DNA from 3 places in the Sedimentibacter sp. MB31-C6 genome. Region 2 is predicted to be linked to each of the others. Evidence: a T-box and tRNA genes for the amino acid it is inferred to sense, from the RefSeq annotation. Region 2 holds a T-box; the other regions hold tRNA genes.

Region 1 (10,051 bases), 1.2 Mb from region 2:
AAATGATGAAATAGCATTAAGTATAAAAAAAGAAATAGACAAAATCAGTTAAGTTTGGAGGCTATATGAAAAAACTCCTAAGTATAATGTTCATAATTTTATTAATTACAGTTAGTATAACAATTTTGTTTTATTCATTTCTAGAGAAACCAGTATTTAACAACTCAAATACATTAAAACTTTATTTTGATGGCGTTAAGGATGAAGAATATAAACATATATATACAAAGGATCAAATATACATATCAGCAGAATATCTTATGGATAATGCTTTATTAGATTATTATTGGGATATAGATTATAATAAAATTTCCATATTCAATAACTATAATTACGATAAAATAAATTATAATGAGAATAAAGCATTTTATAATAAGCAACCATATGAAATTGAAGATGTTTTATTAATAAAAGACAATGAATTATATTTTAATAGTTATTTTTTAAAGGAAAGATATATTGAAAGAATTTATATTGATACATTGAATTTGAAGATTATAATTGAAAAAGATATAAGAGAGTATAAAACGGTAAAAGATACAAAGATTAGAGATAATTCATCTGTGTTTTCAAAAAATCTTAAAAAAATAGATAAGGGAGAAAAAATCTTTATATATAATAATGAAAAAAGAGGTTGGCTGTTAGCAAGAACAAATGACAATATTATAGGGTTTGTTAAAGCTACCGACATTATACCCATGTCAAAGGTTCAATTTAATAATTATCCTAAAGCAAATGAAAAAAAGGATATAAAATTAGCATGGGATCTAATATCAAGACCTATATATGATTTTGAACCATTTTATATTCCAGATAGTATTAATATAATTGCACCAACTTGGTATGAGCTTTTTTATGAAGATGATTTATTTATCGATTTATCTAATACAGAATATATTCAGTATGTGAAAAATTCTGGCAAAGAAATATGGGCAGTTTTTAATAATGGATTTGATCCTAAATTAACTAATGAGATGCTTAATAATGGTTTAAAGCGTAGCAATATAGTTGATAAAATAATAGATATAACAGTTGATAATAATTTTGATGGAATAAATATAGACTTTGAAAATATTTATATAGAAGATAAAGATGTTTTCTCAGCATTTATAAAAGAATTGTATTGCAAAGCAAAAGCTAATAATATTATTATGTCTGTTGATGTTACCATCTTATCAAATTCTGAAAATTGGTCTTTATGTTTTGATAGAAACGTTATATCAGATTATGCTGATTATATAATACTTATGGCATATGACGAAAATGTATCTGGTAAAGCTGGTTCAGTATCATCACTACCATGGGTAGAATATGGAGTTTCTAATTTATTAGAATATGCATCATCAAAAAAAGTTGTACTAGGTGTACCTTTCTATACAAGACTTTGGGAGGAATACGAAGAAAAATCAGTGGAGAAAGTAAAATCAACTGCTTTAAAGATTGAATCAGCTGAAAAGGTAATTGATGAACTGGAAATTGAATTGAAGTATATAGAAGAATATGGACAAAACTATGGTGAAAAAGAAATTAACGGAATAACGTATAAGATATGGCATGAAGATAAAATGTCTTTAATAAAAAGACTTCATATCGCTAAAAACTATAATTTATCTGGAATTGCTGTTTGGACTTTAAATTATGGAACAGAAGAAATGTGGGAAGTGCTTAAGTAGGGGACGCATTGTATGCGTCCCGATATAAAAGCATTGTATAGGTTCTGCAGTATGTTAAGGTAATTCCTACAATGTAAAGCATTATTGTCATAGCGCAGGATTCACATAGAATATTTCAGAATAGATTCAAAAAATAAAAGTTTGATAAAGTTATAAAAGGGGATTGACAAAGATAATTAGTTGAGCTATAATACAAAAGCACTTTGCGAATTGAGTAAAAATATTGCAAAGAAAGAGTAAAAAAACTATTAAAGAAACTGTTGACAATTAGCGTTAGTTATGTTAGACTAACAAAGTTGTTTCAAGTGCTCTGAACACTGTAAGTAGTAAGGAGTCGAGAAAAAAATAAATAAAAAAGTGCTTGACAAACTTCGACAAGCATGATAAACTAGTAAAGCTTTCTTCAAAGAAAGCGACGAACATTGACAATAAAACAGCATAAGAAACCTATGAGTTTAAAGTAAATTTGAACAAAGTAAAAAGTAATGAAAGATAGATAATGCTATGCGTTATCTTGGGTATGACCTAACCCAATTTTTCACGACCGAAAGGGAGTAAGAAAATCGATGGTAGGTCAACCGCAATGAATTCCAAATTTATGCGACGCAAGGAGCAAATAAATTTGTGAATGAAACTGCGACAGGAGATATTAAACGAGAGTTTGATCCTGGCTCAGGACGAACGCTGGCGGCGTGCTTAACACATGCAAGTCGAACGAGATTTACATTTCCACCAAGCATTGAACGAAGAAGCCCAAGCACGAATGTGCTTCACGCTTTATTAAGCTTGCTAACACAAATAGCAAGAACATAGATTTATCAACTTGATAAAGTATGAATAAAGAGTGAAGAACTGAATGTGCTTCACGCTTTATTAAGCTTGCTAACACAGTAAAAAAGATATCCTACTACAAAAGTAGAAAAGAAACTAAGTGTTAGTGAAGCTAAAAGAGTGCTTCAAGCTTAAACAAGCTTGATAACACACTAAGATAAAATAAATTTAGTGTTTGGTGGAGATGTAAATCTAGTGGCGGACGGGTGAGTAACGCGTGAACAATCTACCCTGTACAAAGGAATAGCCTCGGGAAACCGGGATTAAAACCATATAACACTTTAGAATCGCATGATACAGAAGTCAAAATGAATAGTGGTATAGGATGAGTTCGCGTCTGATTAGCTAGTTGGTAAGGTAATGGCTTACCAAGGCGACGATCAGTAGCCGGCCTGAGAGGGTGAACGGCCACACTGGAACTGAGACACGGTCCAGACTCCTACGGGAGGCAGCAGTGGGGAATATTGCACAATGGGGGAAACCCTGATGCAGCGACGCCGCGTGAGTGAAGAAGGTTTTCGGATCGTAAAACTCTGTCCTTGGTGAAGAAAAAAATGACGGTAGCCAAGGAGGAAGCCCCGGCTAACTACGTGCCAGCAGCCGCGGTAATACGTAGGGGGCGAGCGTTGTCCGGATTTACTGGGCGTAAAGGGTGAGTAGGCGGTTATATATGTCAGGTGTAAAAGGCTATGGCTTAACTATAGTAAGCACTTGAAACTGTATGACTTGAGTGCAGGAGAGGTAAGTGGAATTCCTAGTGTAGCGGTGAAATGCGTAGATATTAGGAGGAACACCAGTGGCGAAGGCGACTTACTGGACTGTAACTGACGCTGAGTCACGAAAGCGTGGGTAGCAAACAGGATTAGATACCCTGGTAGTCCACGCTGTAAACGATGAGTGCTAGGTGTTGGGTAGCGATATTCAGTGCCGAAGTAAACACAATAAGCACTCCGCCTGGGGAGTACGGTCGCAAGACTAAAACTCAAAGGAATTGACGGGGACCCGCACAAGCAGCGGAGCATGTGGTTTAATTCGAAGCAACGCGAAGAACCTTACCAAGGCTTGACATCCCCTTGACCGGCACAGAGATGTGCCCTCTCCTTCGGGAGCAAGGGTGACAGGTGGTGCATGGTTGTCGTCAGCTCGTGTCGTGAGATGTTGGGTTAAGTCCCGCAACGAGCGCAACCCTTATCCTTAGTTGCCATCATTTAAGGTGGGCACTCTAAGGAGACTGCCGATGATAAATCGGAGGAAGGTGGGGATGACGTCAAATCATCATGCCCCTTATGTCTTGGGCTACACACGTGCTACAATGGTCGGAACAAAGGGAAGCGAAGGAGTAATCTGGAGCAAATCCTCATAAACCGATCCCAGTTCGGATTGTAGGCTGCAACTCGCCTACATGAAGTTGGAGTTGCTAGTAATCGCGAATCAGAACGTCGCGGTGAATGCGTTCCCGGGTCTTGTACACACCGCCCGTCACACCATGGAAGTTGGTAATACCCGAAGTCGCTGAGCTAACTGTAAAGAGGCAGGCGCCGAAGGTAGGATCAATGACTGGGGTGAAGTCGTAACAAGGTAGCCGTATCGGAAGGTGCGGCTGGATCACCTCCTTTCTAAGGAGAACTAAAGGACTTATGCTGTTTTATTGCTTGCCCTAACCCGATGAATTCGAGCGAAAGCGAAGAACGAATCGAAGGTAGGTCAGCCGCAACGAGTACCAAATTTTCACGAACGAAAGTGAGTGAACAAATTTGTGTTACGAGACTGCGCTTGCTCTATAACTTATGGCAAGACTGTTTGAGCTAACAGTATAAACAGGCTTTTTTTAAACTAAATAATAAAGTGGGGGTATAGCTCAGTTGGGAGAGCACCTGCCTTGCAAGCAGGGGGTCAGGAGTTCGAATCTCCTTATCTCCACCAAAAATGCAACTCTGTTGCATTGAGCAATGATATTGAACCTTGAAAATTGCATAGGAAAATAAAAGAGAAGATGTCCTAACCCAATTTTTTCGACCGACAGGGAGAAAAAAATTGATGGTAGGCCATTCGCAACGAATTCCCAAATTTTGCGACGTAAGGAGCAGAAAATTTGGTGAATGAGACTGCGCGACATTAATTGATAAAAAGTAAGAATACCGTCGCAAGTATTCTGAAAAATAAAATTAACAATAAACCGAGAGAAACAAACAAATGTAGGGGACGCATTGTATGCGTACCGTATAATATATAATATATTATGAAGAAATAATATATGACTAGAATGGTCAAGATATAAAGGGCGTAAGGCGGATGCCTTGGCACTAGGAGCCGAAGAAGGACGTGGCAAACTACGAAATGCTGCGAGGAGACGTAAGCAGTCAACGATACGCAGATATCCGAATGAGGAAACTCACATAAGGTAAACCTTATGTATCATACAGTAAATACATAGCTGTATGAGGGGAACGAGGGGAACTGAAACATCTAAGTACCCTTAGGAAGAGAAAATAAATAATGATTCCGTAAGTAGCGGCGAGCGAACGCGGAAGAGCCCAAACCATACAGTAATGTATGGGGTTGCGGACATATCAAAGAGACGGATAACGGTAGCTGAAAATAGCTGGAAAGCTAACCCAAAGAAAGTGATAGGCTTGTAAGCGAAACTGTTAGAAGCAAGGATATGATCCAGAGTACCACGGGACACGAGAAATCCTGTGGGAAGCAGGGAGGACCACCTCCCAAGGCTAAATACTACCTAGTGACCGATAGAGAATAGTACCGTGAGGGAAAGGTGAAAAGAACCCCGGGAGGGGAGTGAAAAAGAACCTGAAACCTTATGCCTATAAGCAGTGGAAGCACAAAAGTGTGACCGCGTACTTTTTGTAGAACGGGCCAACGAGTTACAATGTGCAGCAAGGTTAATAACTGAGAGGTTAGGAGCCGAAGGGAAACCGAGTCTGAAAAGGGCGAGAGTTGTATGTTGTAGACCCGAAACCGGGTGACCTATCCATGTGCAGGTTGAAGCTAGAGTAAAATCTGGTGGAGGACCGAACCCATTAGCGTTTAAAAGCTACGGGATGACGTGTGGATAGCGGTGAAATTCCAATCGAACCCGGAGATAGCTGGTTCTCCTCGAAATAGCTTTAGGGCTAGCCTCAAGAAATAGTATCGTGGGGGTAGAGCACTGAATGGTCTAGGGGCGTTATACGTTACCAAAACCTATCAAACTCCGAATACCATAGATACAAGCTTGGGAGTCAGACTACGTGAGATAAGTTTCGTAGTCGAAAGGGAAAGAGCCCAGATCACCAACTAAGGTCCCAAAATATAGATTAAGTGGAAAAGGATGTAATACTACACAGACAACCAGGATGTTGGCTTAGAAGCAGCCATTCATTAAAAGAGTGCGTAATAGCTCACTGGTCAAGTGGTGTTGCGCCGAAAATGTCCGGGGCTAAAATCTATTACCGAAGTTGTGGGATGTCGTAAATCTCTTCATGAGTTCAATGAAACAAAGAATCAGGACAATTAAGTTCGAAATCTAACCTTTATAAATATTAATAAAAAGGAAAAGAGAGATTTCGAATAAAAACTACCGGAGATAAAATTAAAATCGAGAGATTTCGAAAAACATACACCGGGGCTAAAATAAACTTGATATTGAGAACATGGAGAGATTTATGACATCGGTAGAGGAGCATTCTATACGGGTTGAAGTTCCATCGAAAGAGGATATGGACTGTATAGAAGAGAGAATGTTGGCATGAGTAGCGAAAGGTGAGTGAGAATCTCACCCATCGAAAGCCTAAGGATTCCTGAGGAAGGCTCGTCCACTCAGGGTAAGTCGGGACCTAAGCCGAGGCCAAAAGGCGTAGGCGATGGACAACTGGTTGAAATTCCAGTACCACCCAAATGCGTTTGAGAAATGGGGTGACACAGAAGGATAAGCTAGCGCACAGATGGAAAAGTGCGTCTAAGTAAGTAGGAAGATATTGTAGGCAAATCCGCAGTATCAATTCTGAGATACGAATGGGAGCGAAAATAAGTAGTGAAGTAGCTGAGTCCACACTGTCAAGAAAAGCCTCTATCGAGTATAAGGGTGCCCGTACCGTAAACCGACACAGGTAGGCAAGGAGAGAATCCAAAGATGAGCGGAAGAACTATTGTTAAGGAACTAGGCAAAATGACCCCGTAACTTCGGGAGAAGGGGTGCCCTTCAGTGTGAAGTTTGAACAAACAGAGCACAGAAGGGCCACAGAAACCAGGCCCAAGCGACTGTTTACCAAAAACACAGGTCTCTGCTAAATCGAAAGATGAAGTATAGGGGCTGACACCTGCCCGGTGCTGGAAGGTTAAGGGGAGAAGTTATCTTCGGAGAAGCTTTGAACTTAAGCCCCAGTAAACGGCGGCCGTAACTATAACGGTCCTAAGGTAGCGAAATTCCTTGTCGGGTAAGTTCCGACCCGCACGAAAGGTGTAACGATTTGGGCACTGTCTCAACAATAGATCCGGTGAAATTGTAGTACTCGTGAAGATGCGAGTTACCCGCGACAGGACGGAAAGACCCCATGGAGCTTTACTGCAGGCTGACATTGGAATTCGGTAGCAATTGTACAGGATAGGTGGGAGACTAGGAAACGAGCACGCCAGTGTTCGTGGAGTCAACGTTGGGATACCACTCTATTGTTACTGAATTTCTAACATGATACCGTGAGCCGGTATATGGACACTGTCAGTTGGGCAGTTTGACTGGGGCGGTCGCCTCCGAAAGAGTAACGGAGGCGCTCAAAGGTTCCCTCAGCACGGTCGGAAATCGTGCGAAGAGTGTAAAGGCAGAAGGGAGCTTGACTGCGAGATAGACATATCGAGCAGGAACGAAAGTTGGACTTAGTGATCCGGTGGCACCGAGTGGAAAGGCCATCGCTTAACGGATAAAAGCTACCCTGGGGATAACAGGCTTATCTCCCCCAAGAGTCCACATCGACGGGGAGGTTTGGCACCTCGATGTCGGCTCGTCTCATCCTGGGGCTGAAGCAGGTCCCAAGGGTTGGGCTGTTCGCCCATTAAAGAGGCACGCGAGCTGGGTTCAGAACGTCGTGAGACAGTTCGGTCCCTATCCGTCGTGGGCGTAAGAAATTTGAAGGGAGCTGTTCCTAGTACGAGAGGACCGGAATGGACAGACCGCTGGTGTATCAGTTGTTCCGCCAGGAGCATGGCTGAGTAGCTAAGTCTGGAAAAGATAAGCGCTGAAGGCATCTAAGCGCGAAACAGACCCTAAGATAAGATTTCTCATTACGCAAGTAAGTAAGACCCCTGATAGACTAACAGGTAGATAGGTTACAGGTGAAAGTGCAGCAATGTATTAAGCTGAGTAATACTAATAGGTCGAGGTCTTGACCTTAATATAAATAATGTCGAATCATGTTTTCCTATGTAATTTTGTATGCCCTAACCCCATTTTTCAGATGGTTTTTCTGTAAAAATGGTTGGTAGGTCAACCGCAACGAATTCCCAATTTATGCGACGTAAGGAGCAGAGAAATTGGTGAATGAGACTGCGCTTGTTGTTAGGGCATGGCTTATTAAAAAGTCGGTTCAAAACCTATAAATGAATCTGGTGACAATAGCGAAGAGGACACACCCGTTCCCATCTCGAACACGGAAGTTAAGCTCTTCAGCGCTGATGATACTTGGTGGGTAACTGCCTGGGAAAGTAGGACGTCGCCAGGTTCATTCATAGAAAAATTGGTGAATGAGACAGCGCTTGTTCCGAGGTAGCTCAATGGTGGAGCAACCGGCTGTTAACCGGTAGGTCGTGGGTTCGAGCCCCACCCTCGGAGCCATAAACAAGATGTAAATAATATTTCTAAATTATGCCGAAGTGGCGGAATTGGCAGACGCACAGGACTTAAAATCCTGCGATCCACAAAATCGTACCGGTTCGAGTCCGGTCTTCGGCACCATTTATCGCGGGATAGAGCAGTTGGTAGCTCGTCGGGCTCATAACCCGGAGGCCGTTGGTTCAAGTCCAGCTCCCGCTACCAAATATGCGGTTTACACTGCAAAAAAACATGGCGGCGTAGCTCAGTTGGCTAGAGCATGCGGTTCATACCCGCAGTGTCAGCGGTTCAAATCCGTTCGCCGCTACCAAGATGCCCTAACCCAATTTATTCGACCGTAAGGGAGAAAGAAATTGTTGGTAGGTCATTCGCACCGAATTCCCAATTTCTGCGACATAAGGAGCAAAGAAAATGGTGAATGAGACTGCAAGATGCCCTAACCCAATTTATTCGACCGCAAGGGAGAAAGAAATTGTTGGTAGGTCATTCGCAACGAATTCCCAATTTCTGCGACGTAAGGAGCAAAGAAAATGGTGAATGAGACTGCAAGATGCCCTAACCCAATTTATTCGACCGTAAGGGAGAAAGAAATTGTTGGTAGGTCATTCGCAACGAATTCCCAATTTCTGCGACGTAAGGAGCAAAGAAAATGGTGAATGAGACTGCGAGATTAAGGCCCTATGGTCAAGCGGTTAAGACATCGCCCTTTCACGGCGGTAACCCGGGTTCGAATCCCGGTAGGGTCACCATTATATGTGGGAGCATAGCTCAGTTGGGAGAGCATCTGCCTTACAAGCAGGGGGTCATAGGTTCGAGCCCTATTGTTCCCACCATATAGAAGAAAGGGTACCACCTCTAATATAAAGATAGTCTTTGTAGCCTGAGGAATGTCCCCAATCTAAAATAATTGCGGCCTGGTAGTTCAGTTGGTTAGAATGCCAGCCTGTCACGCTGGAGGTCGAGGGTTCGAGCCCCTTCCAGGTCGCCACATGCTGGTGTAGCTCAATTGGTAGAGCAACTGACTTGTAATCAGTAGGTTAGGGGTTCAAGTCCTCCCACCAGCTCCAAGATGCACTCATAGCTCAGTCGGATAGAGCAACGGACTTCTAATCCGTGTGCCGGGGGTTCGAATCCTCCTGGGTGCACCATAATTATTGCAACGACTCATTAGCTCAGCTGGTAGAGCACCTGACTCTTAATCAGGGTGTCCAGGGTTCGAGTCCCTGATGGGTCACCAGAAGAGAGTGTATATGATCCATTAGCTCAGCAGGCAGAGCACTTGACTTTTAATCAAGGTGTCCGGCGTTCGAATCGCCGATGGATCACCAATATAATGGAGAGGTATCGAAGTGGTCATAACGAGGCGGTCTTGAAAACCGTTTGGGTGTAAGCCCGCGTGGGTTCGAATCCCACCCTCTCCGCCATATTTAGCGGGGCGTAGCGCAGTTTGGTAGCGCATCTGGTTTGGGACCAGAGGGCCGCGGGTTCAAATCCTGCCGCCCCGACCATATTTTAATAGGGGCTTATAGCTCAGGTGGTTAGAGCGCACGCCTGATAAGCGTGAGGTCGATGGTTCGAGTCCATCTAAGCCCACCACTAGAAATTAATTTTCTAGGGCCTTTAGCTCAGTTGGTTAGAGCGCCCGGCTCATAACCGGTAGGTCCAAGGTTCGAATCCTTGAAGGCCCACTGCATGCCCAGATAGCTCAGTCGGTAGAGCAGAAGAC
Region 2 (10,051 bases):
ACTATATCCTAAAGTAAATAGTAGTGATAATGTAAACAGTAATATTAAAAATTGTTTAATAATATTTTTCATGTATATTTATCTCCATTATAAATTTAATATTTAAATAATAACATTATGTTATTATGATTTCAATTAAAAATGCGTTCCATATATTTACTTATTGACATATTGATGGATTGAACAATTTACTTGAAACTTTTCATAGAATTAAAAAAGACTATCAAGTTATAAAGTAACTCGATAGTCTTAATTTACTTTAATAAAATATTATTCTTCTTCTGAATCTGTTTCTTCAGTTTCAGTTTCTACCTCAGATGCATCTTCAGTCTCAGGTGTTGGAACTGTATCTAATTCCATCTCAGAAACATCAGGTGCATTTAATGCATCTTCAGGAATTTCAAAATCTTCAGCTTCATTGATATTTAGTATATCCATAACCATTGTAGCTTTCATTTCTTTTAATAATTCTAGCTCTTCTTCAGGAATTTCACCTACTATTCCAGTCATTCCTGATACCATGGATAATATCATATTTCCTAAATCCATTTCATATTTAATTATTTCGCCAGATTCTTCATCTATGTATACAATAAAAGTAAGATCCCCTAATTCTCCATCAACAAAACTTTTTAGCATTTCTGCAGTCATTAGTTCTTGTTCATTAGTTGAATTAGATAATTCTTCGACGTATTCTCCAAACATATCTTTGTAAATATCTCCAGACATTGTATATTCCATTCTGAGTAAAGATTTACCTGATTCATCAGTATACTTTCCAAAGTATTTTACATCTTCAATATATTTTTCTGTTAATTCTTTATTTTCTTTAATTGTTTCTTCATCATAATTCAAAAGTTCAGCAAATAATTCGTCTTCAACTGTTGATTTCATCCATGTAATAGAATCTGTGCCATCATTCATTCCCATATATGTTGTATAATTATCCTCATCTACATTCATATACATATCCATTACAGGTACAATCATTTCTTCACCCATTACATTCATAGACATATCTGCTGATATTTTAGCTTTTAACGGGTTCATAAACATAGTCATATACATATTAACTTTCATATCCATTGTTTGAACATTACCAGTTTCATCTGGTACAGGCATAGACATGTCAATTACTACGTTAGCATCACAATTTTCCCATTCATATGATTTGTTATTTGCTTCAGTAAAAATTCCTTTAGCATCAATTGGTTCTGTTGTTATAACAACAGTATTTAATCCCATGTCCCATTGTACTTCTGAACCAAATGCTTCAATAACTGGTCTAATAGGTAAATATGTTCTACCGTCAACTATTACTGCTACAGTATCTGTTGCAATTTCTTCACCGTTTTTTAAAATGAAGTTTTCTCCAACAGGAACTTCGACAGTTGTATCACCTATGGTTGCTATAGCAATACTGCTTTCAACGTTCCAATCAACTGTTGCTCCGTATTTTTCAAGAGTTGCTCTAAATGGTACTTGAGTTCTGCCGTTTTCATCAATAAAAGGCATTCCTATTTCTTCATTAAATTCAACTTTGTTGGAATCGATATTTACAATTATTTGATCTTGAGCAAAAGCTGTAAATGACGATATAGCCAAAATTAATACTAGGCTAATTGTAAAAATAATTTTTTTCATTAAATTTCCTCCATTTTCATATATATATATATTTAAATAATACTATATTGACAATAATTAATCAAGGAAAATTCTGTATTTAAAAAAATACATCAAAGGAGAGAATATACAAACATAATAGTAATAATTTTCCAAATACAGGGTATAATTTGTTTATAAGCAATCTAGTATATAGGAAAATGAAAAAGGAGAAATTATGAGCGAACAAATTAATAACAGAGAATTTAGGAAAAAAATAATTAAAGAAGTAATTTCAGAGTTACATGAAGGAAAGAGCGTTGAAGAGGTAAAACAAAAGTTTGAAGAAGTATTTTCTGGAGTATCAGCATCAGAAATATCCGAAGCAGAACAAGCATTAATTTCAGAAGGCCTTCCTGTTTCAGAAGTTCAAAGATTATGTGATGTTCATTCTGCTGTTTTTAAGGGTTCCATTGAAGAAATTCATCAACAAATTGACCAAACAGAAATACCAGGTCATCCTGCCAATGTAATTATTCTTGAAAATCGTTTTATAGAAAAATTGATTGAAAATGAAATAACTCCTTATTTAGATAAAGTTTCAAATAAAGAAGGAATAGAATCAATTCAAAAAGGTCTTGATAAATTATCATTAATAAATATCCATTACTTAAAAAAGGAAAATCTATTATTCCCTTACATGGAGAAGTACGGAATTACTGCACCACCAAAGGTTATGTGGGGAGTAGATGATGAAATTAGAGAGCAACTAAAAGATGTTAAAATTCAGCCTACTAAACAAAAGATAGAAAGTTTAATTAATAAAATTACTGAGATGATTTTTAAAGAAGAAAATATAATGTTACCTATGCTTTTAGATTCAATGACTCAAGATGAATGGAAACAAGTTTATGATGATAGTGACGAAATCGGAAATATTATTGATAATATACAAACTTGGAAACCAAATTTAAAGGATAAGGAAGCAGTAAAGGAAGAAATTACTGAACCTGGAGTTATAACATTACCTTCTGGAATTTTTAATAAAGAAGAGTTAATTTATATGTTAGACACTTTACCTATTGATATAACATTTGTTGATAAAAATGATACGGTTAAATATTTTTCACAAAGTTCTGAGCGTATATTTCCACGTACAAAAACTATAATAGGACGCAAAGTTTCTAATTGTCATCCTCCTGCAAGTGTACATATTGTTGAGAGTATTGTTGAAGATTTGAAATCTGGGAAAAAAGACCACGAGGATTTTTGGATAAAACTCGGAAATAAATACGTATATATTCGGTACTTTGCAGTTCGTGATAATAATGGAAAATATCTTGGAGTAGTTGAAGTAAGTCAAAATATTAAACCTATACAAGATATAACAGGAGAAAAAAGATTGGTAGAAGAATAGTAGGTAGGAGCCGAATTGATGGAAGAAAGGTGTATGTCAATAGCAAGAAATATAATTGTTCTCATTATATTTCTTTTTTATTGAAGTTGATTATTTTATTTTCTAAGTATATAATTGTGTTAATTATTTTTATTATAGTCATAATGAGCGTTAGTAAAGTATTTACATTAAACTTATGTGATGAAGAAAAATTAAAATACTAGGAGGAATATATGAAATCAGGTTTTTTTAAAAACAATAGAGTAAAATTTGCAGAAAAAATGGTTGATAACTCAAGTGCAGTGTTTTTTTCCGGTAAGGCGCCTAGACAAAGCGCTGATCAGGAATATGATTTTTCCGTTGACAGGAACTTTTTTTATTTAACAGGAATAGATAAAGAGAATATGGTTTTAGTTATAAATAAAATTTTTGGAAAAGTAACTGAACAATTATACATACCTCCTGTTGATGAATTTTACGAAAAATGGTTTGGGATTCTTTTGAGAAAAGAAGAAGCTATAGAAATGTCAGATATTAAATCTATTGAAAATAGAGATAATTTCTTGACTGATTTTGCAAAAAGGCTTTCATCATCAGATAGACCTGACAATGTTTATATATTTTCATATATTACAGATAAGGATGAAGCCTATGACAATTACAGAAGTCTTGCACACTGGATGAGAAATCAGTATCCTACAATTAATATTATGAATTCTCTTGATATTGTAACAGAACTGAGAAGCTCTAAAACAGAAGAAGAAGTAAATGAAATTCAAACTGCTTTAAGATACACTAAGGAAGCTTTAGAGTTTGTTATGAAGAATTTAAAACCTGGCAGATATGAATATCAAGTTAAAGCAGATTTTGAATATCAATTAATGTTGAGAGGGTCAAAACCAAGTTTTAAAACTATTGGAGCATCAGGCAAAAATGCTGTCATACTTCATTACGTGGATTTATTAGAAAAAATAAAGGATGGAAGTATGATTCTACTTGATTTAGGAGCATTGTCTAATAATTATGCTTCAGATATTTCTAGAACTTATCCTGCAAATGGAAAATTCACTCCACGTCAAAAAGATATTTATAATATAGTTTTAGAAGCACAGGATGTAGCCATAGATGCTATGCATGTAGGTGCATCTGAAGTAGTTGTAAATGATGCAGTGAAATCGCATTTTGCAAAAGGGTTAAAAACTTTAAAATTAATAAAAGATGAATCTGATGTAGCAAAATATTATTATCATGGAATAGGCCATCCCCTTGGACTTGACGTACATGATTTAAGAAGAAGAGATAAAATTATGCAAGAAAATAATGTGTACACTGTGGAACCTGGACTATATATTAAAGAAGAAGGTATTGGTATAAGAATTGAGGATGATGTATGGGTTACAAAAAATGGTGTTATAAATTTATCACCAGATATTATAAAAACAACAAATGATATAGAAAATTTTATGAATTGAGTCGATATTCCAAATCATTTACCCCATAATCTCCGATTTCGGCTTTCCATGTAGTTAGTTCTGTACCATGCCAATCAGTACCACCTGTTTTTATCAAATTATGTTTTAAGGCAAAATTTTCATAACGATTAATTAGTTTTTTGTCATGATACGGATAATATACTTCAATACCGCCTAACCCGTGGGGTAAAAGTAATTCCATCTCAGGTAAATCTGCATTGCCTATTCGAGCAGGATGAGCAAAAACTGGGATTCCTCCAGCTAATTTTATAATTTCTACAGCTTCTGACGAATTTATTGGAAAATCTTTTATGAAGTTGCTTGGATATAAACGTACTTTTTTATTGAAGAATTCTGGCCAATCCTTCAATGTATACGGAGCTCCATTAGCAATCATTGCCTTTAATATATCTGATGGTGCAATGGATTGTTTGAATTCTGCATATTTTAATATTTTATTTAAATTAAAATTTATTATATGATTTTTTTGTAGCCATGTATATTGCTCACAAAAATGAACATAAAAATAATTGGCTAGCCTATTTAAAAGCTCTTGTAACTGCCCATTATTTATATCTATATTATACCCTAAAATATGTATAAGATGACCGTTTGAAACTGATGATATTTCAATTCCAGGTATGACTTTTATATTATGAGGTTTTGTTTTATTTATTATTTCTGCTACGCCATAAGTTGTATCATGATCAGTCAAGGATATGGCAGGTATGTTTTTTTCTTTTACGATTTCAACTATATCATCTATAGAATCTGTACCATCTGAAAACATTGAGTGAATATGCAAATCAATCATAAGTTGCTCCTAAATAAGTATATAATATATTGTATCATTTTTTAAAAATAAATGTAAGATATAATTGAAAGCTTATTGTGTTATATTTTTAATCTTTTTTTAATATAACCTTAATAACAAATGAATTTAGTTTGTGTAAAATAATAACAATTGGATTTTAAATGAGGAGAGAGATATGGAATTATTATTAGGAATATTTGTGTTTTTTGCATTTATAGTTGCAGCATTAAAAATAGGAGCTGTTATGTTTAAAATTCTGTTTACAATACTAGGAGCTGTGGTAGGTTTAGGATTGCTTGTAGTCTTATTACCATTAGGGTTAGGTTTGTTAACCATATTATTGATACCAGCTATTATTATAGGTGTAATTTTTGCAATTTTCAAGTGTATTATGGTTATTTTTTAGTGTGAATAAATTAGCTATGAATAAATTAATGTAGTAAAAGCATGCATTTGTAGCAAAATAATTTGTTGACAAATTTGTAATAATTATGTATAGTTTAGAATATAAAGAACAATAATATATGAAAGCGATGAAGAGAAGAGTAATTTAAAAATCATGATAAAGAGAACCAGAGAAGGTGTGAGCTGGGGATTGATTTAAAATGAAGATGGCCTTGGAGCTTTATACTTGAGCTTACGTTAAAGTATACCGGATGTATCCGTTATAGTACATGGTTTATGACCTATTGAGGCACATATTGTGAAATATGTGTGAAAAAGAGTGGTAACGCGATAATTCGCCTCTTAGCTTATGCTAAGAGGCGATAAATATTTGGAGGATAATATGAATAAGAAAGGCAAATATTATATAACAACAGCAATAGCATATACATCAGGAAAACCTCATATTGGAAACACTTATGAAATAGTTCTTGCAGATAGTATTGCAAGGTTTAAAAAGTTAAATGGTTATGATGTATATTTTCAGACTGGAACTGATGAGCATGGTGAAAAAATACAAATTAAAGCTGCTGAAGCAGATAAAACACCACAACAATTTGTTGATGAGGTAGCAAGTGAAATTAAATGTATTTGGAATTTAATGAATACGAGCTATGATAAATTTGTTCGTACTACAGATAAAGAACATGAAAAAATAGTACAGAAAATATTTAAAAAACTTTATGATCAGGGAGATATTTACAAAGGATATTACGAAGGTTGGTATTGTACACCAGATGAAGCATTTTTTACTGATTCTCAATTAGTTGATGGAAAATGTCCTGATTGTGGTAGAGAAGTACATAAAGCAAAGGAAGAAGCTTATTTCTTTAAAATGAGTAATTATGCTGACCGCTTAATGAAACACATTGAAGATAATCCAAAGTTTATACAGCCAGAATCTAGAAAAAATGAGATGGTAAATAATTTCTTAAAGCCCGGTCTTCAAGATTTATGTGTTTCCAGAACATCATTTGATTGGGGTATTCCAGTTACATTTGATGAAGGTCACGTTGTTTATGTTTGGATTGATGCATTAAGTAACTATATTACATTTTTAGGGTATGACCCAGATGGAAATCATGGAGAATTATACAACAAATATTGGCCTGCGGATGTTCATTTGATAGGTAAGGATATACTTCGTTTCCATACTATTTATTGGCCGATTTTATTAATGGCTTTAGGAGAAGAACTTCCTAAACAAGTATTTGGTCATCCTTGGCTTTTAGTTGGCGAGGGCAAAATGAGCAAGTCAAAAGGTAATGTAATTTATGCAGATGATTTAGTAGATTTATTTGGAGTCGATGCTATAAGATACTACGTACTTCATGAAATGCCTTTTGCTAACGATGGAACAATTACTTATGATTTAATAATTGAACGAATTAATTCAGAATTAGCAAATATACTTGGTAATTTAGTAAATAGAACTGTAACTATGACTAATAAGTATTTTGATGGTGAAATATTGCCTCCTACAAATCATGAACCTATAGATGATGAACTTATTAATTTAGCTCTTGAAACTCCAAAGAGAGTTGAACAAAGAATGGATACTCTCAGAGTTGCAGATGCAATAGATGAAATATTTACACTTTTAAGAAGAAGCAATAAATATATTGATGAAACGCAGCCATGGATTCTTGGAAAAGATGAAAGTAAAAAAGAAAGGCTTGGTACTGTTCTTTATAATTTGCTTGAATCTATTAGAATTTCAGCAGTGTTATTAGAGCCATTTTTACCTGAAACTGCTCAAAAAATATTTAGTCAGTTAAATACTAAAAAAACTGACTGGGATTCATTGCAACAATTTAACGGTATAATTTCTGGTGACAAGGTTGGAACTCCAGACATATTGTTTGCAAGAATAGATGCAGCAAAGAAAATAGAAGAGATAAATAGTATGTTAGGATTAAATAGTGACAAAAAGGAAGAAAAGAAACCTAAAAAAGAAGAAGTTAAGGAAGAAGATTTTATAACAATAGATGACTTTGATAAATTAGATTTAAGAGTTGCTGAGATAATTAAGGCAGAAAAGCACCCTGATGCAGATAAACTATTGGTATTCCAGTTAAAACTTGGCGAAGAAGTTAGGCAAGTTGTATCAGGTATATCTAAATACTATAAGCCTGAGGATTTAGTAGGCAAAAAAGTTGTTATGGTTTATAATTTAAAACCTGTTAAATTAAGAGGAGTAGATTCAAACGGAATGATTTTAGCAGCAGAAAAGGGAAAGAAATTAACACTTGTATCAACTTTAGAAGATATTCCAAGTGGATCAAAAATCTCATAAAAAAAATCAAGGTGCGCATTGCGCACCTTATATTTTTGTTTATTTATTATTTTTTATGCTTCCTTTTTCCAAAGACCGTGAAGATTGCAATATTCATAAGCTGCAACTACTTCGTCACCTTCAACAAGAGCAAATGTAGCAGCTGGTTCTTCTCCTGGGTTTAAGCACTTTCTTTGAAATCCTTGTTTAGTTACAAGATAAATCCATTGGATATAATGTTCTTCAGCCATTGGATGAGTTACACTACCAACTTTAACAGTAACTTTATTACCTTCTTTTTCTACTACAGGAACATGTTTCTCTTGAGCTGCATCTACAGTATTTGCTGTTAATTCTTCCATTTCTTCACCACAACATACCATATTAACACCTGAATCTTCTATCATTTCTACTAAATTTCCACATGTTCTACATATAACAAACTTTGTTTTACACATAATTTATTCCTCCTAATTTATATAATTCATATGACTACTTTATACCCACTAAAATTTATTTAAAACATTTTTTATTTTAAATTTTTGGTTTTATTTTTAATTTAATAGCAATTAAACTTATAATAGCCATAGCTATTGCCATAGACCCTATATTTAATATTGTGTTTGTTCCAACCTTAAGTGCTAAAAATATATCATCTTGAACAAAGGCAAGAATAGTTTCATATAAACCTAATCCAGGAACAATAGGAATTACTGCTGGGAAAATAAAAATAGTAGCAGGCATTTTAAAACGTCTTGCACAGATTTCTCCTAAAAAAGCAATAAACATTGTTCCGAGAAAAAAACCAAGTTTTGGATTTCCATAATTAATACAGAGTATATAAATTAAGTAACCTAATGATGCAATTAAAGAGGTATAAGCAAGAACCTTTTTAGGAGAGTTCATTATTAATGCAAAAAATAAAGATGCCATAAAACAATATATCATTTGTAATATTAATTCTTTTATCATAATTTTTCCTTTCTATTTAATAGGTAATAAACCAATTGTATAAGCTAAAGAAATAATAACACCTGCTCCTGCTGCTAAAGAAGCTGCAACAATTAAGGCTTCAGCACCTCTTGCTAATCCTGAAATTAAATCACCTCTTATAGTATCGCGTATTGCATTTGTCATAGCAAGACCTGGTAAATGAGGCATAATACCTCCAACTATTATATGATTATAATTTCCTATTTTAATTAAATTTGTTCCTACAATTGCGAAAGAGGATACTATTATACCTGCAATTATACTAGAAAAAAACTGATAAGATTGAAGGTCTTCAAATTTTTTTGTTATAAGTGTTACAATTATTCCTGATATAAGAGCTATAATAAAGCCGAAAAAACTTCCTCCAAAGAGCAATGTAAAAAATGCCGCAGAAATTCCTCCATAAAAAACTGAAAATTTATTATGTCGTGTTATTTCATTTCTTGTTTCTTCTAGTTGTTTTATTGCTTCATCTAAAGATATTAAATGATTTGTTAATTGTCTTGATATATTGTTTACCTTATGTAATTTATCTAAATTTATTGATCTTTTTTTAATTCTTCTGACAACTGTGCTGTTTTCAGTATTTTCAGTTGAAATTGTTATATAAACACCTGTAGGTGTTGCAATAGAATCTATTTCATTTACATTAAAAGATTTGCATATGAATTTTATAGTTTCCTCTGCTCTATAAGTTTCTCCGCCACTTTCTAGTATGATTTGTGAGGACAATTTAATTACTTTTAATAGTTTGCTTACAATGACTTCCAATTTATTTCACCTCAATTTTTAATTCAATGAAATTATATCACATAATTATTATCATAAACATTTTTTTATAAAAAAATATATATTTACTGAGAAAAAAGAAAAATTATGTTATAATATATTAACAAGAAATTAAATTTATATTAAATAACTCGTAGTCTTAAAAATATTTATTGCAATATGATAATATAAAAAATGGGAGAACATAATGAGAGAGAGGGAAATAAAGGTCTTAAATATAGATAAAGATGAAATAGAGAGAAAACTTATTAAAATAGGTGCCTATC
Region 3 (10,051 bases), 1.2 Mb from region 2:
ACCGATAGAGAATAGTACCGTGAGGGAAAGGTGAAAAGAACCCCGGGAGGGGAGTGAAAAAGAACCTGAAACCTTATGCCTATAAGCAGTGGAAGCACAAAAGTGTGACCGCGTACTTTTTGTAGAACGGGCCAACGAGTTACAATGTGCAGCAAGGTTAATAACTGAGAGGTTAGGAGCCGAAGGGAAACCGAGTCTGAAAAGGGCGAGAGTTGTATGTTGTAGACCCGAAACCGGGTGACCTATCCATGTGCAGGTTGAAGCTAGAGTAAAATCTGGTGGAGGACCGAACCCATTAGCGTTTAAAAGCTACGGGATGACGTGTGGATAGCGGTGAAATTCCAATCGAACCCGGAGATAGCTGGTTCTCCTCGAAATAGCTTTAGGGCTAGCCTCAAGAAATAGTATCGTGGGGGTAGAGCACTGAATGGTCTAGGGGCGTTATACGTTACCAAAACCTATCAAACTCCGAATACCATAGATACAAGCTTGGGAGTCAGACTACGTGAGATAAGTTTCGTAGTCGAAAGGGAAAGAGCCCAGATCACCAACTAAGGTCCCAAAATATAGATTAAGTGGAAAAGGATGTAATACTACACAGACAACCAGGATGTTGGCTTAGAAGCAGCCATTCATTAAAAGAGTGCGTAATAGCTCACTGGTCAAGTGGTGTTGCGCCGAAAATGTCCGGGGCTAAAATCTATTACCGAAGTTGTGGGATGTCGTAAATCTCTTCATGAGTTCAATGAAACAAAGAATCAGGACAATTAAGTTCGAAATCTAACCTTTATAAATATTAATAAAAAGGAAAAGAGAGATTTCGAATAAAAACTACCGGAGATAAAATTAAAATCGAGAGATTTCGAAAAACATACACCGGGGCTAAAATAAACTTGATATTGAGAACATGGAGAGATTTATGACATCGGTAGAGGAGCATTCTATACGGGTTGAAGTTCCATCGAAAGAGGATATGGACTGTATAGAAGAGAGAATGTTGGCATGAGTAGCGAAAGGTGAGTGAGAATCTCACCCATCGAAAGCCTAAGGATTCCTGAGGAAGGCTCGTCCACTCAGGGTAAGTCGGGACCTAAGCCGAGGCCAAAAGGCGTAGGCGATGGACAACTGGTTGAAATTCCAGTACCACCCAAATGCGTTTGAGAAATGGGGTGACACAGAAGGATAAGCTAGCGCACAGATGGAAAAGTGCGTCTAAGTAAGTAGGAAGATATTGTAGGCAAATCCGCAGTATCAATTCTGAGATACGAATGGGAGCGAAAATAAGTAGTGAAGTAGCTGAGTCCACACTGTCAAGAAAAGCCTCTATCGAGTATAAGGGTGCCCGTACCGTAAACCGACACAGGTAGGCAAGGAGAGAATCCAAAGATGAGCGGAAGAACTATTGTTAAGGAACTAGGCAAAATGACCCCGTAACTTCGGGAGAAGGGGTGCCCTTCAGTGTGAAGTTTGAACAAACAGAGCACAGAAGGGCCACAGAAACCAGGCCCAAGCGACTGTTTACCAAAAACACAGGTCTCTGCTAAATCGAAAGATGAAGTATAGGGGCTGACACCTGCCCGGTGCTGGAAGGTTAAGGGGAGAAGTTATCTTCGGAGAAGCTTTGAACTTAAGCCCCAGTAAACGGCGGCCGTAACTATAACGGTCCTAAGGTAGCGAAATTCCTTGTCGGGTAAGTTCCGACCCGCACGAAAGGTGTAACGATTTGGGCACTGTCTCAACAATAGATCCGGTGAAATTGTAGTACTCGTGAAGATGCGAGTTACCCGCGACAGGACGGAAAGACCCCATGGAGCTTTACTGCAGGCTGACATTGGAATTCGGTAGCAATTGTACAGGATAGGTGGGAGACTAGGAAACGAGCACGCCAGTGTTCGTGGAGTCAACGTTGGGATACCACTCTATTGTTACTGAATTTCTAACATGATACCGTGAGCCGGTATATGGACACTGTCAGTTGGGCAGTTTGACTGGGGCGGTCGCCTCCGAAAGAGTAACGGAGGCGCTCAAAGGTTCCCTCAGCACGGTCGGAAATCGTGCGAAGAGTGTAAAGGCAGAAGGGAGCTTGACTGCGAGATAGACATATCGAGCAGGAACGAAAGTTGGACTTAGTGATCCGGTGGCACCGAGTGGAAAGGCCATCGCTTAACGGATAAAAGCTACCCTGGGGATAACAGGCTTATCTCCCCCAAGAGTCCACATCGACGGGGAGGTTTGGCACCTCGATGTCGGCTCGTCTCATCCTGGGGCTGAAGCAGGTCCCAAGGGTTGGGCTGTTCGCCCATTAAAGAGGCACGCGAGCTGGGTTCAGAACGTCGTGAGACAGTTCGGTCCCTATCCGTCGTGGGCGTAAGAAATTTGAAGGGAGCTGTTCCTAGTACGAGAGGACCGGAATGGACAGACCGCTGGTGTATCAGTTGTTCCGCCAGGAGCATGGCTGAGTAGCTAAGTCTGGAAAAGATAAGCGCTGAAGGCATCTAAGCGCGAAACAGACCCTAAGATAAGATTTCTCATTACGCAAGTAAGTAAGACCCCTGATAGACTAACAGGTAGATAGGTTACAGGTGAAAGTGCAGCAATGTATTAAGCTGAGTAATACTAATAGGTCGAGGTCTTGACCTTAATATAAATAATGTCGAATCATGTTTTCCTATGTAATTTTGTATGCCCTAACCCCATTTTTCAGATGGTTTTTCTGTAAAAATGGTTGGTAGGTCAACCGCAACGAATTCCCAATTTATGCGACGTAAGGAGCAGAGAAATTGCTGAATGAGACTGCGCTTGTTGTTAGGGCATGGCTTATTAAAAAGTCGGTTCAAAACCTATAAACGAATCTGGTGACAATAGCGAAGAGGACACACCCGTTCCCATCTCGAACACGGAAGTTAAGCTCTTCAGCGCTGATGATACTTGGTGGGTAACTGCCTGGGAAAGTAGGACGTCGCCAGGTATAACCTAACCCAATTTATTCGACCGCAAGGGAGAAAGAAATTGTTGGTAGGTTAACCGCAACGAATTCCCAATTTATGCGACGTAAGGAGCAGAGAAATTGGTGAATGAGACAGCGCTTGTTCCGAGGTAGCTCAATGGTGGAGCAACCGGCTGTTAACCGGTAGGTCGTGGGTTCGAGCCCCACCCTCGGAGCCATAAACAAGATGTAAATAATATTTCTAAATTATGCCGAAGTGGCGGAATTGGCAGACGCACAGGACTTAAAATCCTGCGATCCACAAAATCGTACCGGTTCGAGTCCGGTCTTCGGCACCATTTATCGCGGGATAGAGCAGTTGGTAGCTCGTCGGGCTCATAACCCGGAGGCCGTTGGTTCAAGTCCAGCTCCCGCTACCAAATATGCGGTTTACACTGCAAAAAAACATGGCGGCGTAGCTCAGTTGGCTAGAGCATGCGGTTCATACCCGCAGTGTCAGCGGTTCAAATCCGTTCGCCGCTACCAAGATGCCCTAACCCAATTTATTCGACCGCAAGGGAGAAAGAAATTGTTGGTAGGTCATTCGCAACGAATTCCCAATTTCTGCGACGTAAGGAGCAAAGAAAATGGTGAATGAGACTGCAAGATGCCCTAACCCAATTTATTCGACCGCAAGGGAGAAAGAAATTGTTGGTAGGTCATTCGCAACGAATTCCCAATTTCTGCGACGTAAGGAGCAAAGAAAATGGTGAATGAGACTGCAAGATGCCCTAACCCAATTTATTCGACCGTAAGGGAGAAAGAAATTGTTGGTAGGTCATTCGCACCGAATTCCCAATTTCTGCGACATAAGGAGCAAAGAAAATGGTGAATGAGACTGCGAGATTAAGGCCCTATGGTCAAGCGGTTAAGACATCGCCCTTTCACGGCGGTAACCCGGGTTCGAATCCCGGTAGGGTCACCATTATATGTGGGAGCATAGCTCAGTTGGGAGAGCATCTGCCTTACAAGCAGGGGGTCATAGGTTCGAGCCCTATTGTTCCCACCATATAGAAGAAAGGGTACCACCTCTAATATAAAGATAGTCTTTGTAGCCTGAGGAATGTCCCCAATCTAAAATAATTGCGGCCTGGTAGTTCAGTTGGTTAGAATGCCAGCCTGTCACGCTGGAGGTCGAGGGTTCGAGCCCCTTCCAGGTCGCCACATGCTGGTGTAGCTCAATTGGTAGAGCAACTGACTTGTAATCAGTAGGTTAGGGGTTCAAGTCCTCCCACCAGCTCCATATGGAAGAGTTCCCGAGAGGCTAAAGGGGACGGACTGTAAATCCGTTGGCACTGCCTTCATTGGTTCGAATCCAATCTCTTCCACCAAATATGACTAGCCCAATTTCTTCTACCGTAAGGAAGAAGAAATTGATGGTGAGTCAATAAAGTCAAATTTGCACAAGTTGAATGAAATTAACAAATTTCATACATGAAACTGTATATGCGGAAATGGCTCAGTGGTAGAGCATCGCCTTGCCAAGGCGAGGGTCGCGAGTTCGAATCTCGTTTTCCGCTCCATATGCGGGTGTAGCTCAGTGGTAGAGCCCCAGCCTTCCAAGCTGGTTGCGAGGGTTCGATCCCCTTCACCCGCTCCAATAATTACATTGCGCACTCATAGCTCAGTAGGATAGAGCAACGGACTTCTAATCCGTGTGCCGGGGGTTCGAATCCTCCTGGGTGCACCATTATTGGGGTATCGCCAAGCGGTAAGGCACCAGACTCTGACTCTGGCATTCGTGGGTTCAAATCCTTCTACCCCAGCCATATAGTAGTCATTAATTAATTTAAAATTCATTGGGATGTCGCCAAGTGGTAAGGCACTAGACTTTGACTCTAGCATTCGTAGGTTCGAATCCTGCCATCCCAGCCATTTAATTTTTAGTATTTTGATCCATTAGCTCAGCAGGCAGAGCACTTGACTTTTAATCAAGGTGTCCGGCGTTCGAATCGCCGATGGATCACTAATGGAGAGGTATCGAAGTGGTCATAACGAGGCGGTCTTGAAAACCGTTTGGGTGTAAGCCCGCGTGGGTTCGAATCCCACCCTCTCCGCCATTTTGGAGAAGTACTCAAGTGGCCGAAGAGGCTCCCCTGCTAAGGGAGTAGGTCTGATAAGGACGCGAGGGTTCAAATCCCTCCTTCTCCGTCATTTTAATCTTTAGGGCAACTCTATAGGAGTGTAGTTAACAGATAGAATGTCACTTTCTAAATATGTTTATTATGCATGAAAAATAGGGGATTGGTCAAGTGGCATGACAGTGGTCTCCAAAACCATTAGTGGGGGTTCGATTCCCTCATCCCCTGCCATTTTAGCAGGTGTAATTTATTAGCGGGGCGTAGCGCAGTTTGGTAGCGCATCTGGTTTGGGACCAGAGGGCCGCGGGTTCAAATCCTGCCGCCCCGACCATATTTAATAGGGGCTTATAGCTCAGGTGGTTAGAGCGCACGCCTGATAAGCGTGAGGTCGATGGTTCGAGTCCATCTAAGCCCACCACTAGAAATTAATTTTCTAGGGCCTTTAGCTCAGTTGGTTAGAGCGCCCGGCTCATAACCGGTAGGTCCAAGGTTCGAATCCTTGAAGGCCCACTGCATGCCCAGATAGCTCAGTCGGTAGAGCAGAAGACTGAAAATCTTCGTGTCCGTGGTTCGATTCCGCGTTTGGGCACCATACTAAAAAACTTATATTCTTTGAATATAAGTTTTTTTATTATATAGGAAAGTTCTCCTTTCCTATATAATAAAAAACGAGGATTGCAAAGGACGGAACGTCCTTGCCGTTAAGGGGGGTGCTCAGTAAAAATGCTTTAATAAAGCATTTTTACGCCGAAGGGGGACATAGGTCCCCCTAGCGGCGTTGCGAAGCAACTCTTTTTATATCCTTAGATTACATACATTATAGAAAATTATATTGATTAAATAAAATTAGAATAATGAATCAAGAATTTTTTTTGTGATATTTATTATATTTTGAGTATAGAATTTATCATTGATTTTTATTGGTATGAGATTATTTTTTATTCCTTTTATAGCAGTATATGTATTTATGTTAAAATCATTATTATCTATATAATAAAATTCCTTGACTTTCTCATCTTTGTAAAAGCCTACCGATATTTGAATATCTAATATCTGATCTTGTGAGTTCAATTTTAAATCAAAATTCAAAGAAGGATGTATATAATCAGCTTTAAATTTAGATATTATATAGAATTTGCCATACAATGTATTTTTTTTAATACTAAAATCTGTATAATTGATTTTCACAATTAAACCATTATAAAATAATGTTTCATCATATAAGCTAAATATATTATTAAATAACATACTGAGATTGTAAACATCTTTATAATTATGCTGAAGTATTAAAAAAGAAAATTCTTTTTTAGGATCTATTTTATACGCTTCATATAAAACTGTTACATCTTGTCCAGAAATGGCATCCTCTCTTTTTATATTAAAATATCTTTCTACAGTTTTTAACTTAAGATTTTCTATTTGAATTTTATTTCTAACATGACGCATATCATTATATAAATCAATTTTAATATATTTATTAAAATCAAAAGTGATTTCATTTTGTAAGTATTTGCCAATTAAAAAGGGAATATCAAAGCTGTTTCCATTATAAGTAATAACAAAATTTTTGTCATTTATTAAATCTTTTAAATATTTAAGTATTTCTTTTTCATCAGTTTTGTTTTCACAGAATAGTTGATATATTTTAAAATTATTATCAATGTATAACATTACCGTTATTGAAATTATCATTGAAAATTTGCGAGAAAGTCCTGTTGTTTCAATATCTAAAAAAAAAGAATCTTTAAGTAATTTATTTATATAAAGATTATCAGATAAGTTGTTGTTTATCTTGTTACAATTTACTATCATTTTTCCTCCAATCTACAATAAATTATAACGAATCAAATGAGATTCCCGCTATCTTATAAAATTATTTTGACTAATTACTAAAATATGGTAATATAAGATAAGATCAAATTTGTGGTGATAATTATGTATATTGTAGTTTCTATTTTTTTAATATATGCTTTAGGTATTATTGCCTTTGAATTAAATATATATTTTCATTTATTCTTAGCTGTTTTTGTTATTCTTTTATATAAGTCCTTACTAAATAAAAAATATATATACAACATTGTTATTATAACTTTTTTAGCATTATCATTCTTTACATGTTATTATAATGCAAATTCAAATTTAACACAATATATTAATGAAGATATTGAGGTAATTGCAGAAATTAAAACTAAGAACAAGATAAATCCAAATTCAAGATATTATAGCTTAAATGCATCGGTTATTAAAATAAAGGGTAACAAGATGAATTATAAGGAGAATACAATAATTTATATCAATAAAGATATTGATGTAAAAGAAAATAGTATAATTAAATTTAATGGAAGAGTAACTGATCCAAGTACTAGTAACAATCATATGCTTTTTAATTATAAAAATTATCTTAGGTCCATGAAAATACAAGCAACAATTTTTGCTAATAGTGATATTACAGTTTTAGAAGAAAAATATTCATTTTTAAATAATATTTCAAATAATTTTAGAGATTATACTACAAATTTATTATTTAATAGATTAAATAATAAAAATGCAGAGATAATATTGTCTGTAATTTTGGGAGATATTAATTATTTGGATGAAGATTTTTATAATAATGTCAAATCAATAGGACTGGCTCATATATTTGCAGTATCTGGTACGCATATAGGATTACTATATGCATTTTTTCTATATATTTTTAGATTAATTGGTTTTAATATAAGGATCAGTTGGTTATTAACATGGTCCTTAATGTGGTTTTACGGCTTTTTAATAGGATTTCCTCTTTCAGTTATAAGAACTTTAATCATGTTTACTTTTTTGTTTGGTTCAGAAATTTTATATCGAAAGTATAATTCATTAAATTCTATAGCAATGGCTGCATTAATTATGACTATTTATAATCCATTTTGGATTTTTGAAGCAGGATTTTTATTATCATTTTCGTCAGCTTTAAGTTTCATTATATATGGTAAATATATTCTTAGATATATGAAAACAAAAAAAACTATTTTAAAGTACATAAATAGGTTCATGTTTCTATATATTTTTACTTTACCAGTAGTAGCTTATTTTTTTAATTATATTCCTTTATTAGGGATATTTTATAATTTGCTTCTATTACCGTTATTTATGGTAATGCTAATAAAAAGTTTTGTATTAATAATTTTAAATGGCATAGTACCATACTTTATGATAATTCCATTTAAAGTCTTTGATTATTTTTTGTATAGTTTTCGGTATATGATTAATTTAACTAACAAAATTCCGTTTAACGGTATTTCGATACCTACATTACCTATTCCTCTCGTTATATTTTTTTACATTTTTATATTTTTTATGTTATACTTATATAACAATAAAAATAGCAATTGTAGAAAGTATTTTTTTACTTCTTTTTTCTTATTTTACTTCTTTACATATATAGTAGTTCCTATGTTTGATAGCAGTATATATTTTAATTTTATAGATGTGGGACAAGGTTTGTTTTCTACTATATCTTATAAAAATTACAATTTTATAATTGATTGTGGTAGTACTAGTAATAAGGATATAGGAAGGTACACAGTTATACCTTATTTGACTAAAAATGGAGTAAACTCAATTGATTGTGTTTTTATTAGTCATTGGGATATGGACCATTATTCAGGGTTAATTGATTTACTTGAAAGTGACATTGGAGTAGATAAAATATTTTCAACAGAAAGTAATAAGGATATTAATGCAAATATTAAAATTTTAAAAAAAGATGACAATTTAATCATTGATGACAAAGTTAAAATTAAAGTAATATGGCCTATAGAAAATTATGTTGCTAATAGCAGAAATAATACATCAATGGTTATACTTTTTAGATATTATGATAAAAACATATTGATTACTGGTGATATTGAATCTGAGGTTGAATATATGATTCTAAATGATTTAGAACAGTCCGATATAATGACAATACCTCATCATGGAAGTAAAACTTCTTCTACGAAGGATTTAATTGATGCTGTAAGACCTAAATTTGCTGTAGTGAGTTATGGTAAGAATAATTATGGAATACCTTCTGAAGAAGCATTAAAAAGATATAAAGAAGTTAATAGTATAATATTATCTACTTTTGAACATGGAGAAATTAATTTTATTTTAAATAAAGACAAAATATATTATAGTACATATAGTGGAGAAAAATCAGATAATTATTATGAACTTTATTTTATTTGGATAATACCTAAAGTCATTTTATTTATTTTACTATTAACTTGGATAATTGGATATAAGAAAGAGGAGTATTATGAGTTACAAAATTATTTTAGATTTAATCAATAAAAGTAAAATGCCTAATTGCGTTCTAATATACGGAATTGAAGAATTCTTGATAGATAAAATTGTGAAACTAACAAAGAAAATGTATATTGATGAGAACTATGAAGATATGAATTATGAAGAATTTGAAAATTTAGAAAACAATTTTGATAGTTTTAAACAATTCGTATCAACTTTTCCTTTTATGACAAATAAGAAACTATGTATTATAAAAAATTCATCGTTTTTAACTTCAACAGGAAGTCTGAATAAGAAGGAAGAGGAAATAACTTTAGATTTTATTGATAAAGGATATGATTCATATATTATAATTTTTCTTATTAAGGGTGGTAAGCCGGATTTAAGAAAAAAAGCAGTCAAGAAGTTAAAAAATGGGAATTGTATTTTTGAAATAAATAAACTTAATGAGGCAGAATTATCTAAATATATATTAGAAGAGTTTAAAAGAAATAAAATTGATATTAGTTTATCTGATGCAGATTACATTGCAAATAATTCAGGCTATTTAGAGTATGAAAGTAATATAAGTTTATATGAAATAAATAATGAAGTTAACAAGCTTTTATCTTATTCAATGGAAAGTAAAAGGATACAAAGAGAAGATATAGATAATTTAATGGTTAAATCAATTGAAAGTAATATTTTTAAACTTGTAGACAATATTTGTGAAGGT

The links. The T-box of region 2 lies ahead of metG (methionine--tRNA ligase). A T-box ahead of a tRNA ligase gene usually reads a tRNA of that ligase, here a tRNA-Met.
Region 1: it encodes a tRNA-Met, which carries the amino acid that the T-box ahead of metG (methionine--tRNA ligase) is inferred to sense. The anticodon was not compared.
Region 3: it encodes a tRNA-Met, which carries the amino acid that the T-box ahead of metG (methionine--tRNA ligase) is inferred to sense. The anticodon was not compared.

What each region holds. Positions count from the first base shown of each region.
Region 1 is NZ_CP142396.1:2,711,964-2,722,014, forward strand. It holds gene U8307_RS12935 (tetratricopeptide repeat protein) at 1-52, shown strand, start outside; gene U8307_RS12940 (glycosyl hydrolase family 18 protein) at 66-1,673, shown strand; rRNA gene U8307_RS12945 (16S ribosomal RNA) at 2,323-4,120, shown strand; tRNA gene U8307_RS12950 (tRNA-Ala) at 4,352-4,427, shown strand; rRNA gene U8307_RS12955 (23S ribosomal RNA) at 4,770-7,887, shown strand; rRNA gene rrf (5S ribosomal RNA) at 8,099-8,215, shown strand; tRNA gene U8307_RS12965 (tRNA-Asn) at 8,254-8,328, shown strand; tRNA gene U8307_RS12970 (tRNA-Leu) at 8,361-8,448, shown strand; tRNA gene U8307_RS12975 (tRNA-Met) at 8,454-8,529, shown strand; tRNA gene U8307_RS12980 (tRNA-Met) at 8,559-8,635, shown strand; tRNA gene U8307_RS12985 (tRNA-Glu) at 9,000-9,074, shown strand; tRNA gene U8307_RS12990 (tRNA-Val) at 9,083-9,158, shown strand; tRNA gene U8307_RS12995 (tRNA-Asp) at 9,237-9,313, shown strand; tRNA gene U8307_RS13000 (tRNA-Thr) at 9,317-9,392, shown strand; tRNA gene U8307_RS13005 (tRNA-Arg) at 9,397-9,473, shown strand; tRNA gene U8307_RS13010 (tRNA-Lys) at 9,487-9,562, shown strand; tRNA gene U8307_RS13015 (tRNA-Lys) at 9,578-9,653, shown strand; tRNA gene U8307_RS13020 (tRNA-Ser) at 9,661-9,749, shown strand; tRNA gene U8307_RS13025 (tRNA-Pro) at 9,757-9,833, shown strand; tRNA gene U8307_RS13030 (tRNA-Ile) at 9,845-9,921, shown strand; tRNA gene U8307_RS13035 (tRNA-Ile) at 9,940-10,013, shown strand; tRNA gene U8307_RS13040 (tRNA-Phe) at 10,020-10,051, shown strand, end outside.
Region 2 is NZ_CP142396.1:877,133-887,183, reverse strand. It holds gene U8307_RS04350 (glycoside hydrolase family 3 N-terminal domain-containing protein) at 1-72, opposite strand, end outside; gene U8307_RS04345 (copper amine oxidase N-terminal domain-containing protein) at 271-1,644, opposite strand; gene U8307_RS04340 (DUF438 domain-containing protein) at 1,841-3,019, shown strand; gene U8307_RS04335 (aminopeptidase P family protein) at 3,232-4,470, shown strand; gene U8307_RS04330 (PHP domain-containing protein) at 4,460-5,284, opposite strand; gene U8307_RS04325 (hypothetical protein) at 5,460-5,690, shown strand; T-box leader at 5,809-6,035, shown strand; gene metG (methionine--tRNA ligase) at 6,072-8,024, shown strand; gene U8307_RS04315 (desulfoferrodoxin) at 8,078-8,461, opposite strand; gene U8307_RS04310 (threonine/serine exporter family protein) at 8,538-8,975, opposite strand; gene U8307_RS04305 (threonine/serine ThrE exporter family protein) at 8,988-9,767, opposite strand; gene U8307_RS04300 (class IV adenylate cyclase) at 9,973-10,051, shown strand, end outside.
Region 3 is NZ_CP142396.1:2,725,287-2,735,337, forward strand. It holds rRNA gene U8307_RS13050 (23S ribosomal RNA) at 1-2,640, shown strand, start outside; rRNA gene rrf (5S ribosomal RNA) at 2,852-2,968, shown strand; tRNA gene U8307_RS13060 (tRNA-Asn) at 3,091-3,165, shown strand; tRNA gene U8307_RS13065 (tRNA-Leu) at 3,198-3,285, shown strand; tRNA gene U8307_RS13070 (tRNA-Met) at 3,291-3,366, shown strand; tRNA gene U8307_RS13075 (tRNA-Met) at 3,396-3,472, shown strand; tRNA gene U8307_RS13080 (tRNA-Glu) at 3,837-3,911, shown strand; tRNA gene U8307_RS13085 (tRNA-Val) at 3,920-3,995, shown strand; tRNA gene U8307_RS13090 (tRNA-Asp) at 4,074-4,150, shown strand; tRNA gene U8307_RS13095 (tRNA-Thr) at 4,154-4,229, shown strand; tRNA gene U8307_RS13100 (tRNA-Tyr) at 4,233-4,317, shown strand; tRNA gene U8307_RS13105 (tRNA-Gly) at 4,435-4,509, shown strand; tRNA gene U8307_RS13110 (tRNA-Gly) at 4,513-4,586, shown strand; tRNA gene U8307_RS13115 (tRNA-Arg) at 4,600-4,676, shown strand; tRNA gene U8307_RS13120 (tRNA-Gln) at 4,681-4,755, shown strand; tRNA gene U8307_RS13125 (tRNA-Gln) at 4,787-4,861, shown strand; tRNA gene U8307_RS13130 (tRNA-Lys) at 4,880-4,952, shown strand; tRNA gene U8307_RS13135 (tRNA-Ser) at 4,958-5,046, shown strand; tRNA gene U8307_RS13140 (tRNA-Ser) at 5,051-5,137, shown strand; tRNA gene U8307_RS13145 (tRNA-Trp) at 5,225-5,298, shown strand; tRNA gene U8307_RS13150 (tRNA-Pro) at 5,322-5,398, shown strand; tRNA gene U8307_RS13155 (tRNA-Ile) at 5,409-5,485, shown strand; tRNA gene U8307_RS13160 (tRNA-Ile) at 5,504-5,577, shown strand; tRNA gene U8307_RS13165 (tRNA-Phe) at 5,584-5,659, shown strand; gene U8307_RS13170 (ribonuclease H-like domain-containing protein) at 5,914-6,879, opposite strand; gene U8307_RS13175 (DNA internalization-related competence protein ComEC/Rec2) at 7,003-9,381, shown strand; gene holA (DNA polymerase III subunit delta) at 9,347-10,051, shown strand, end outside.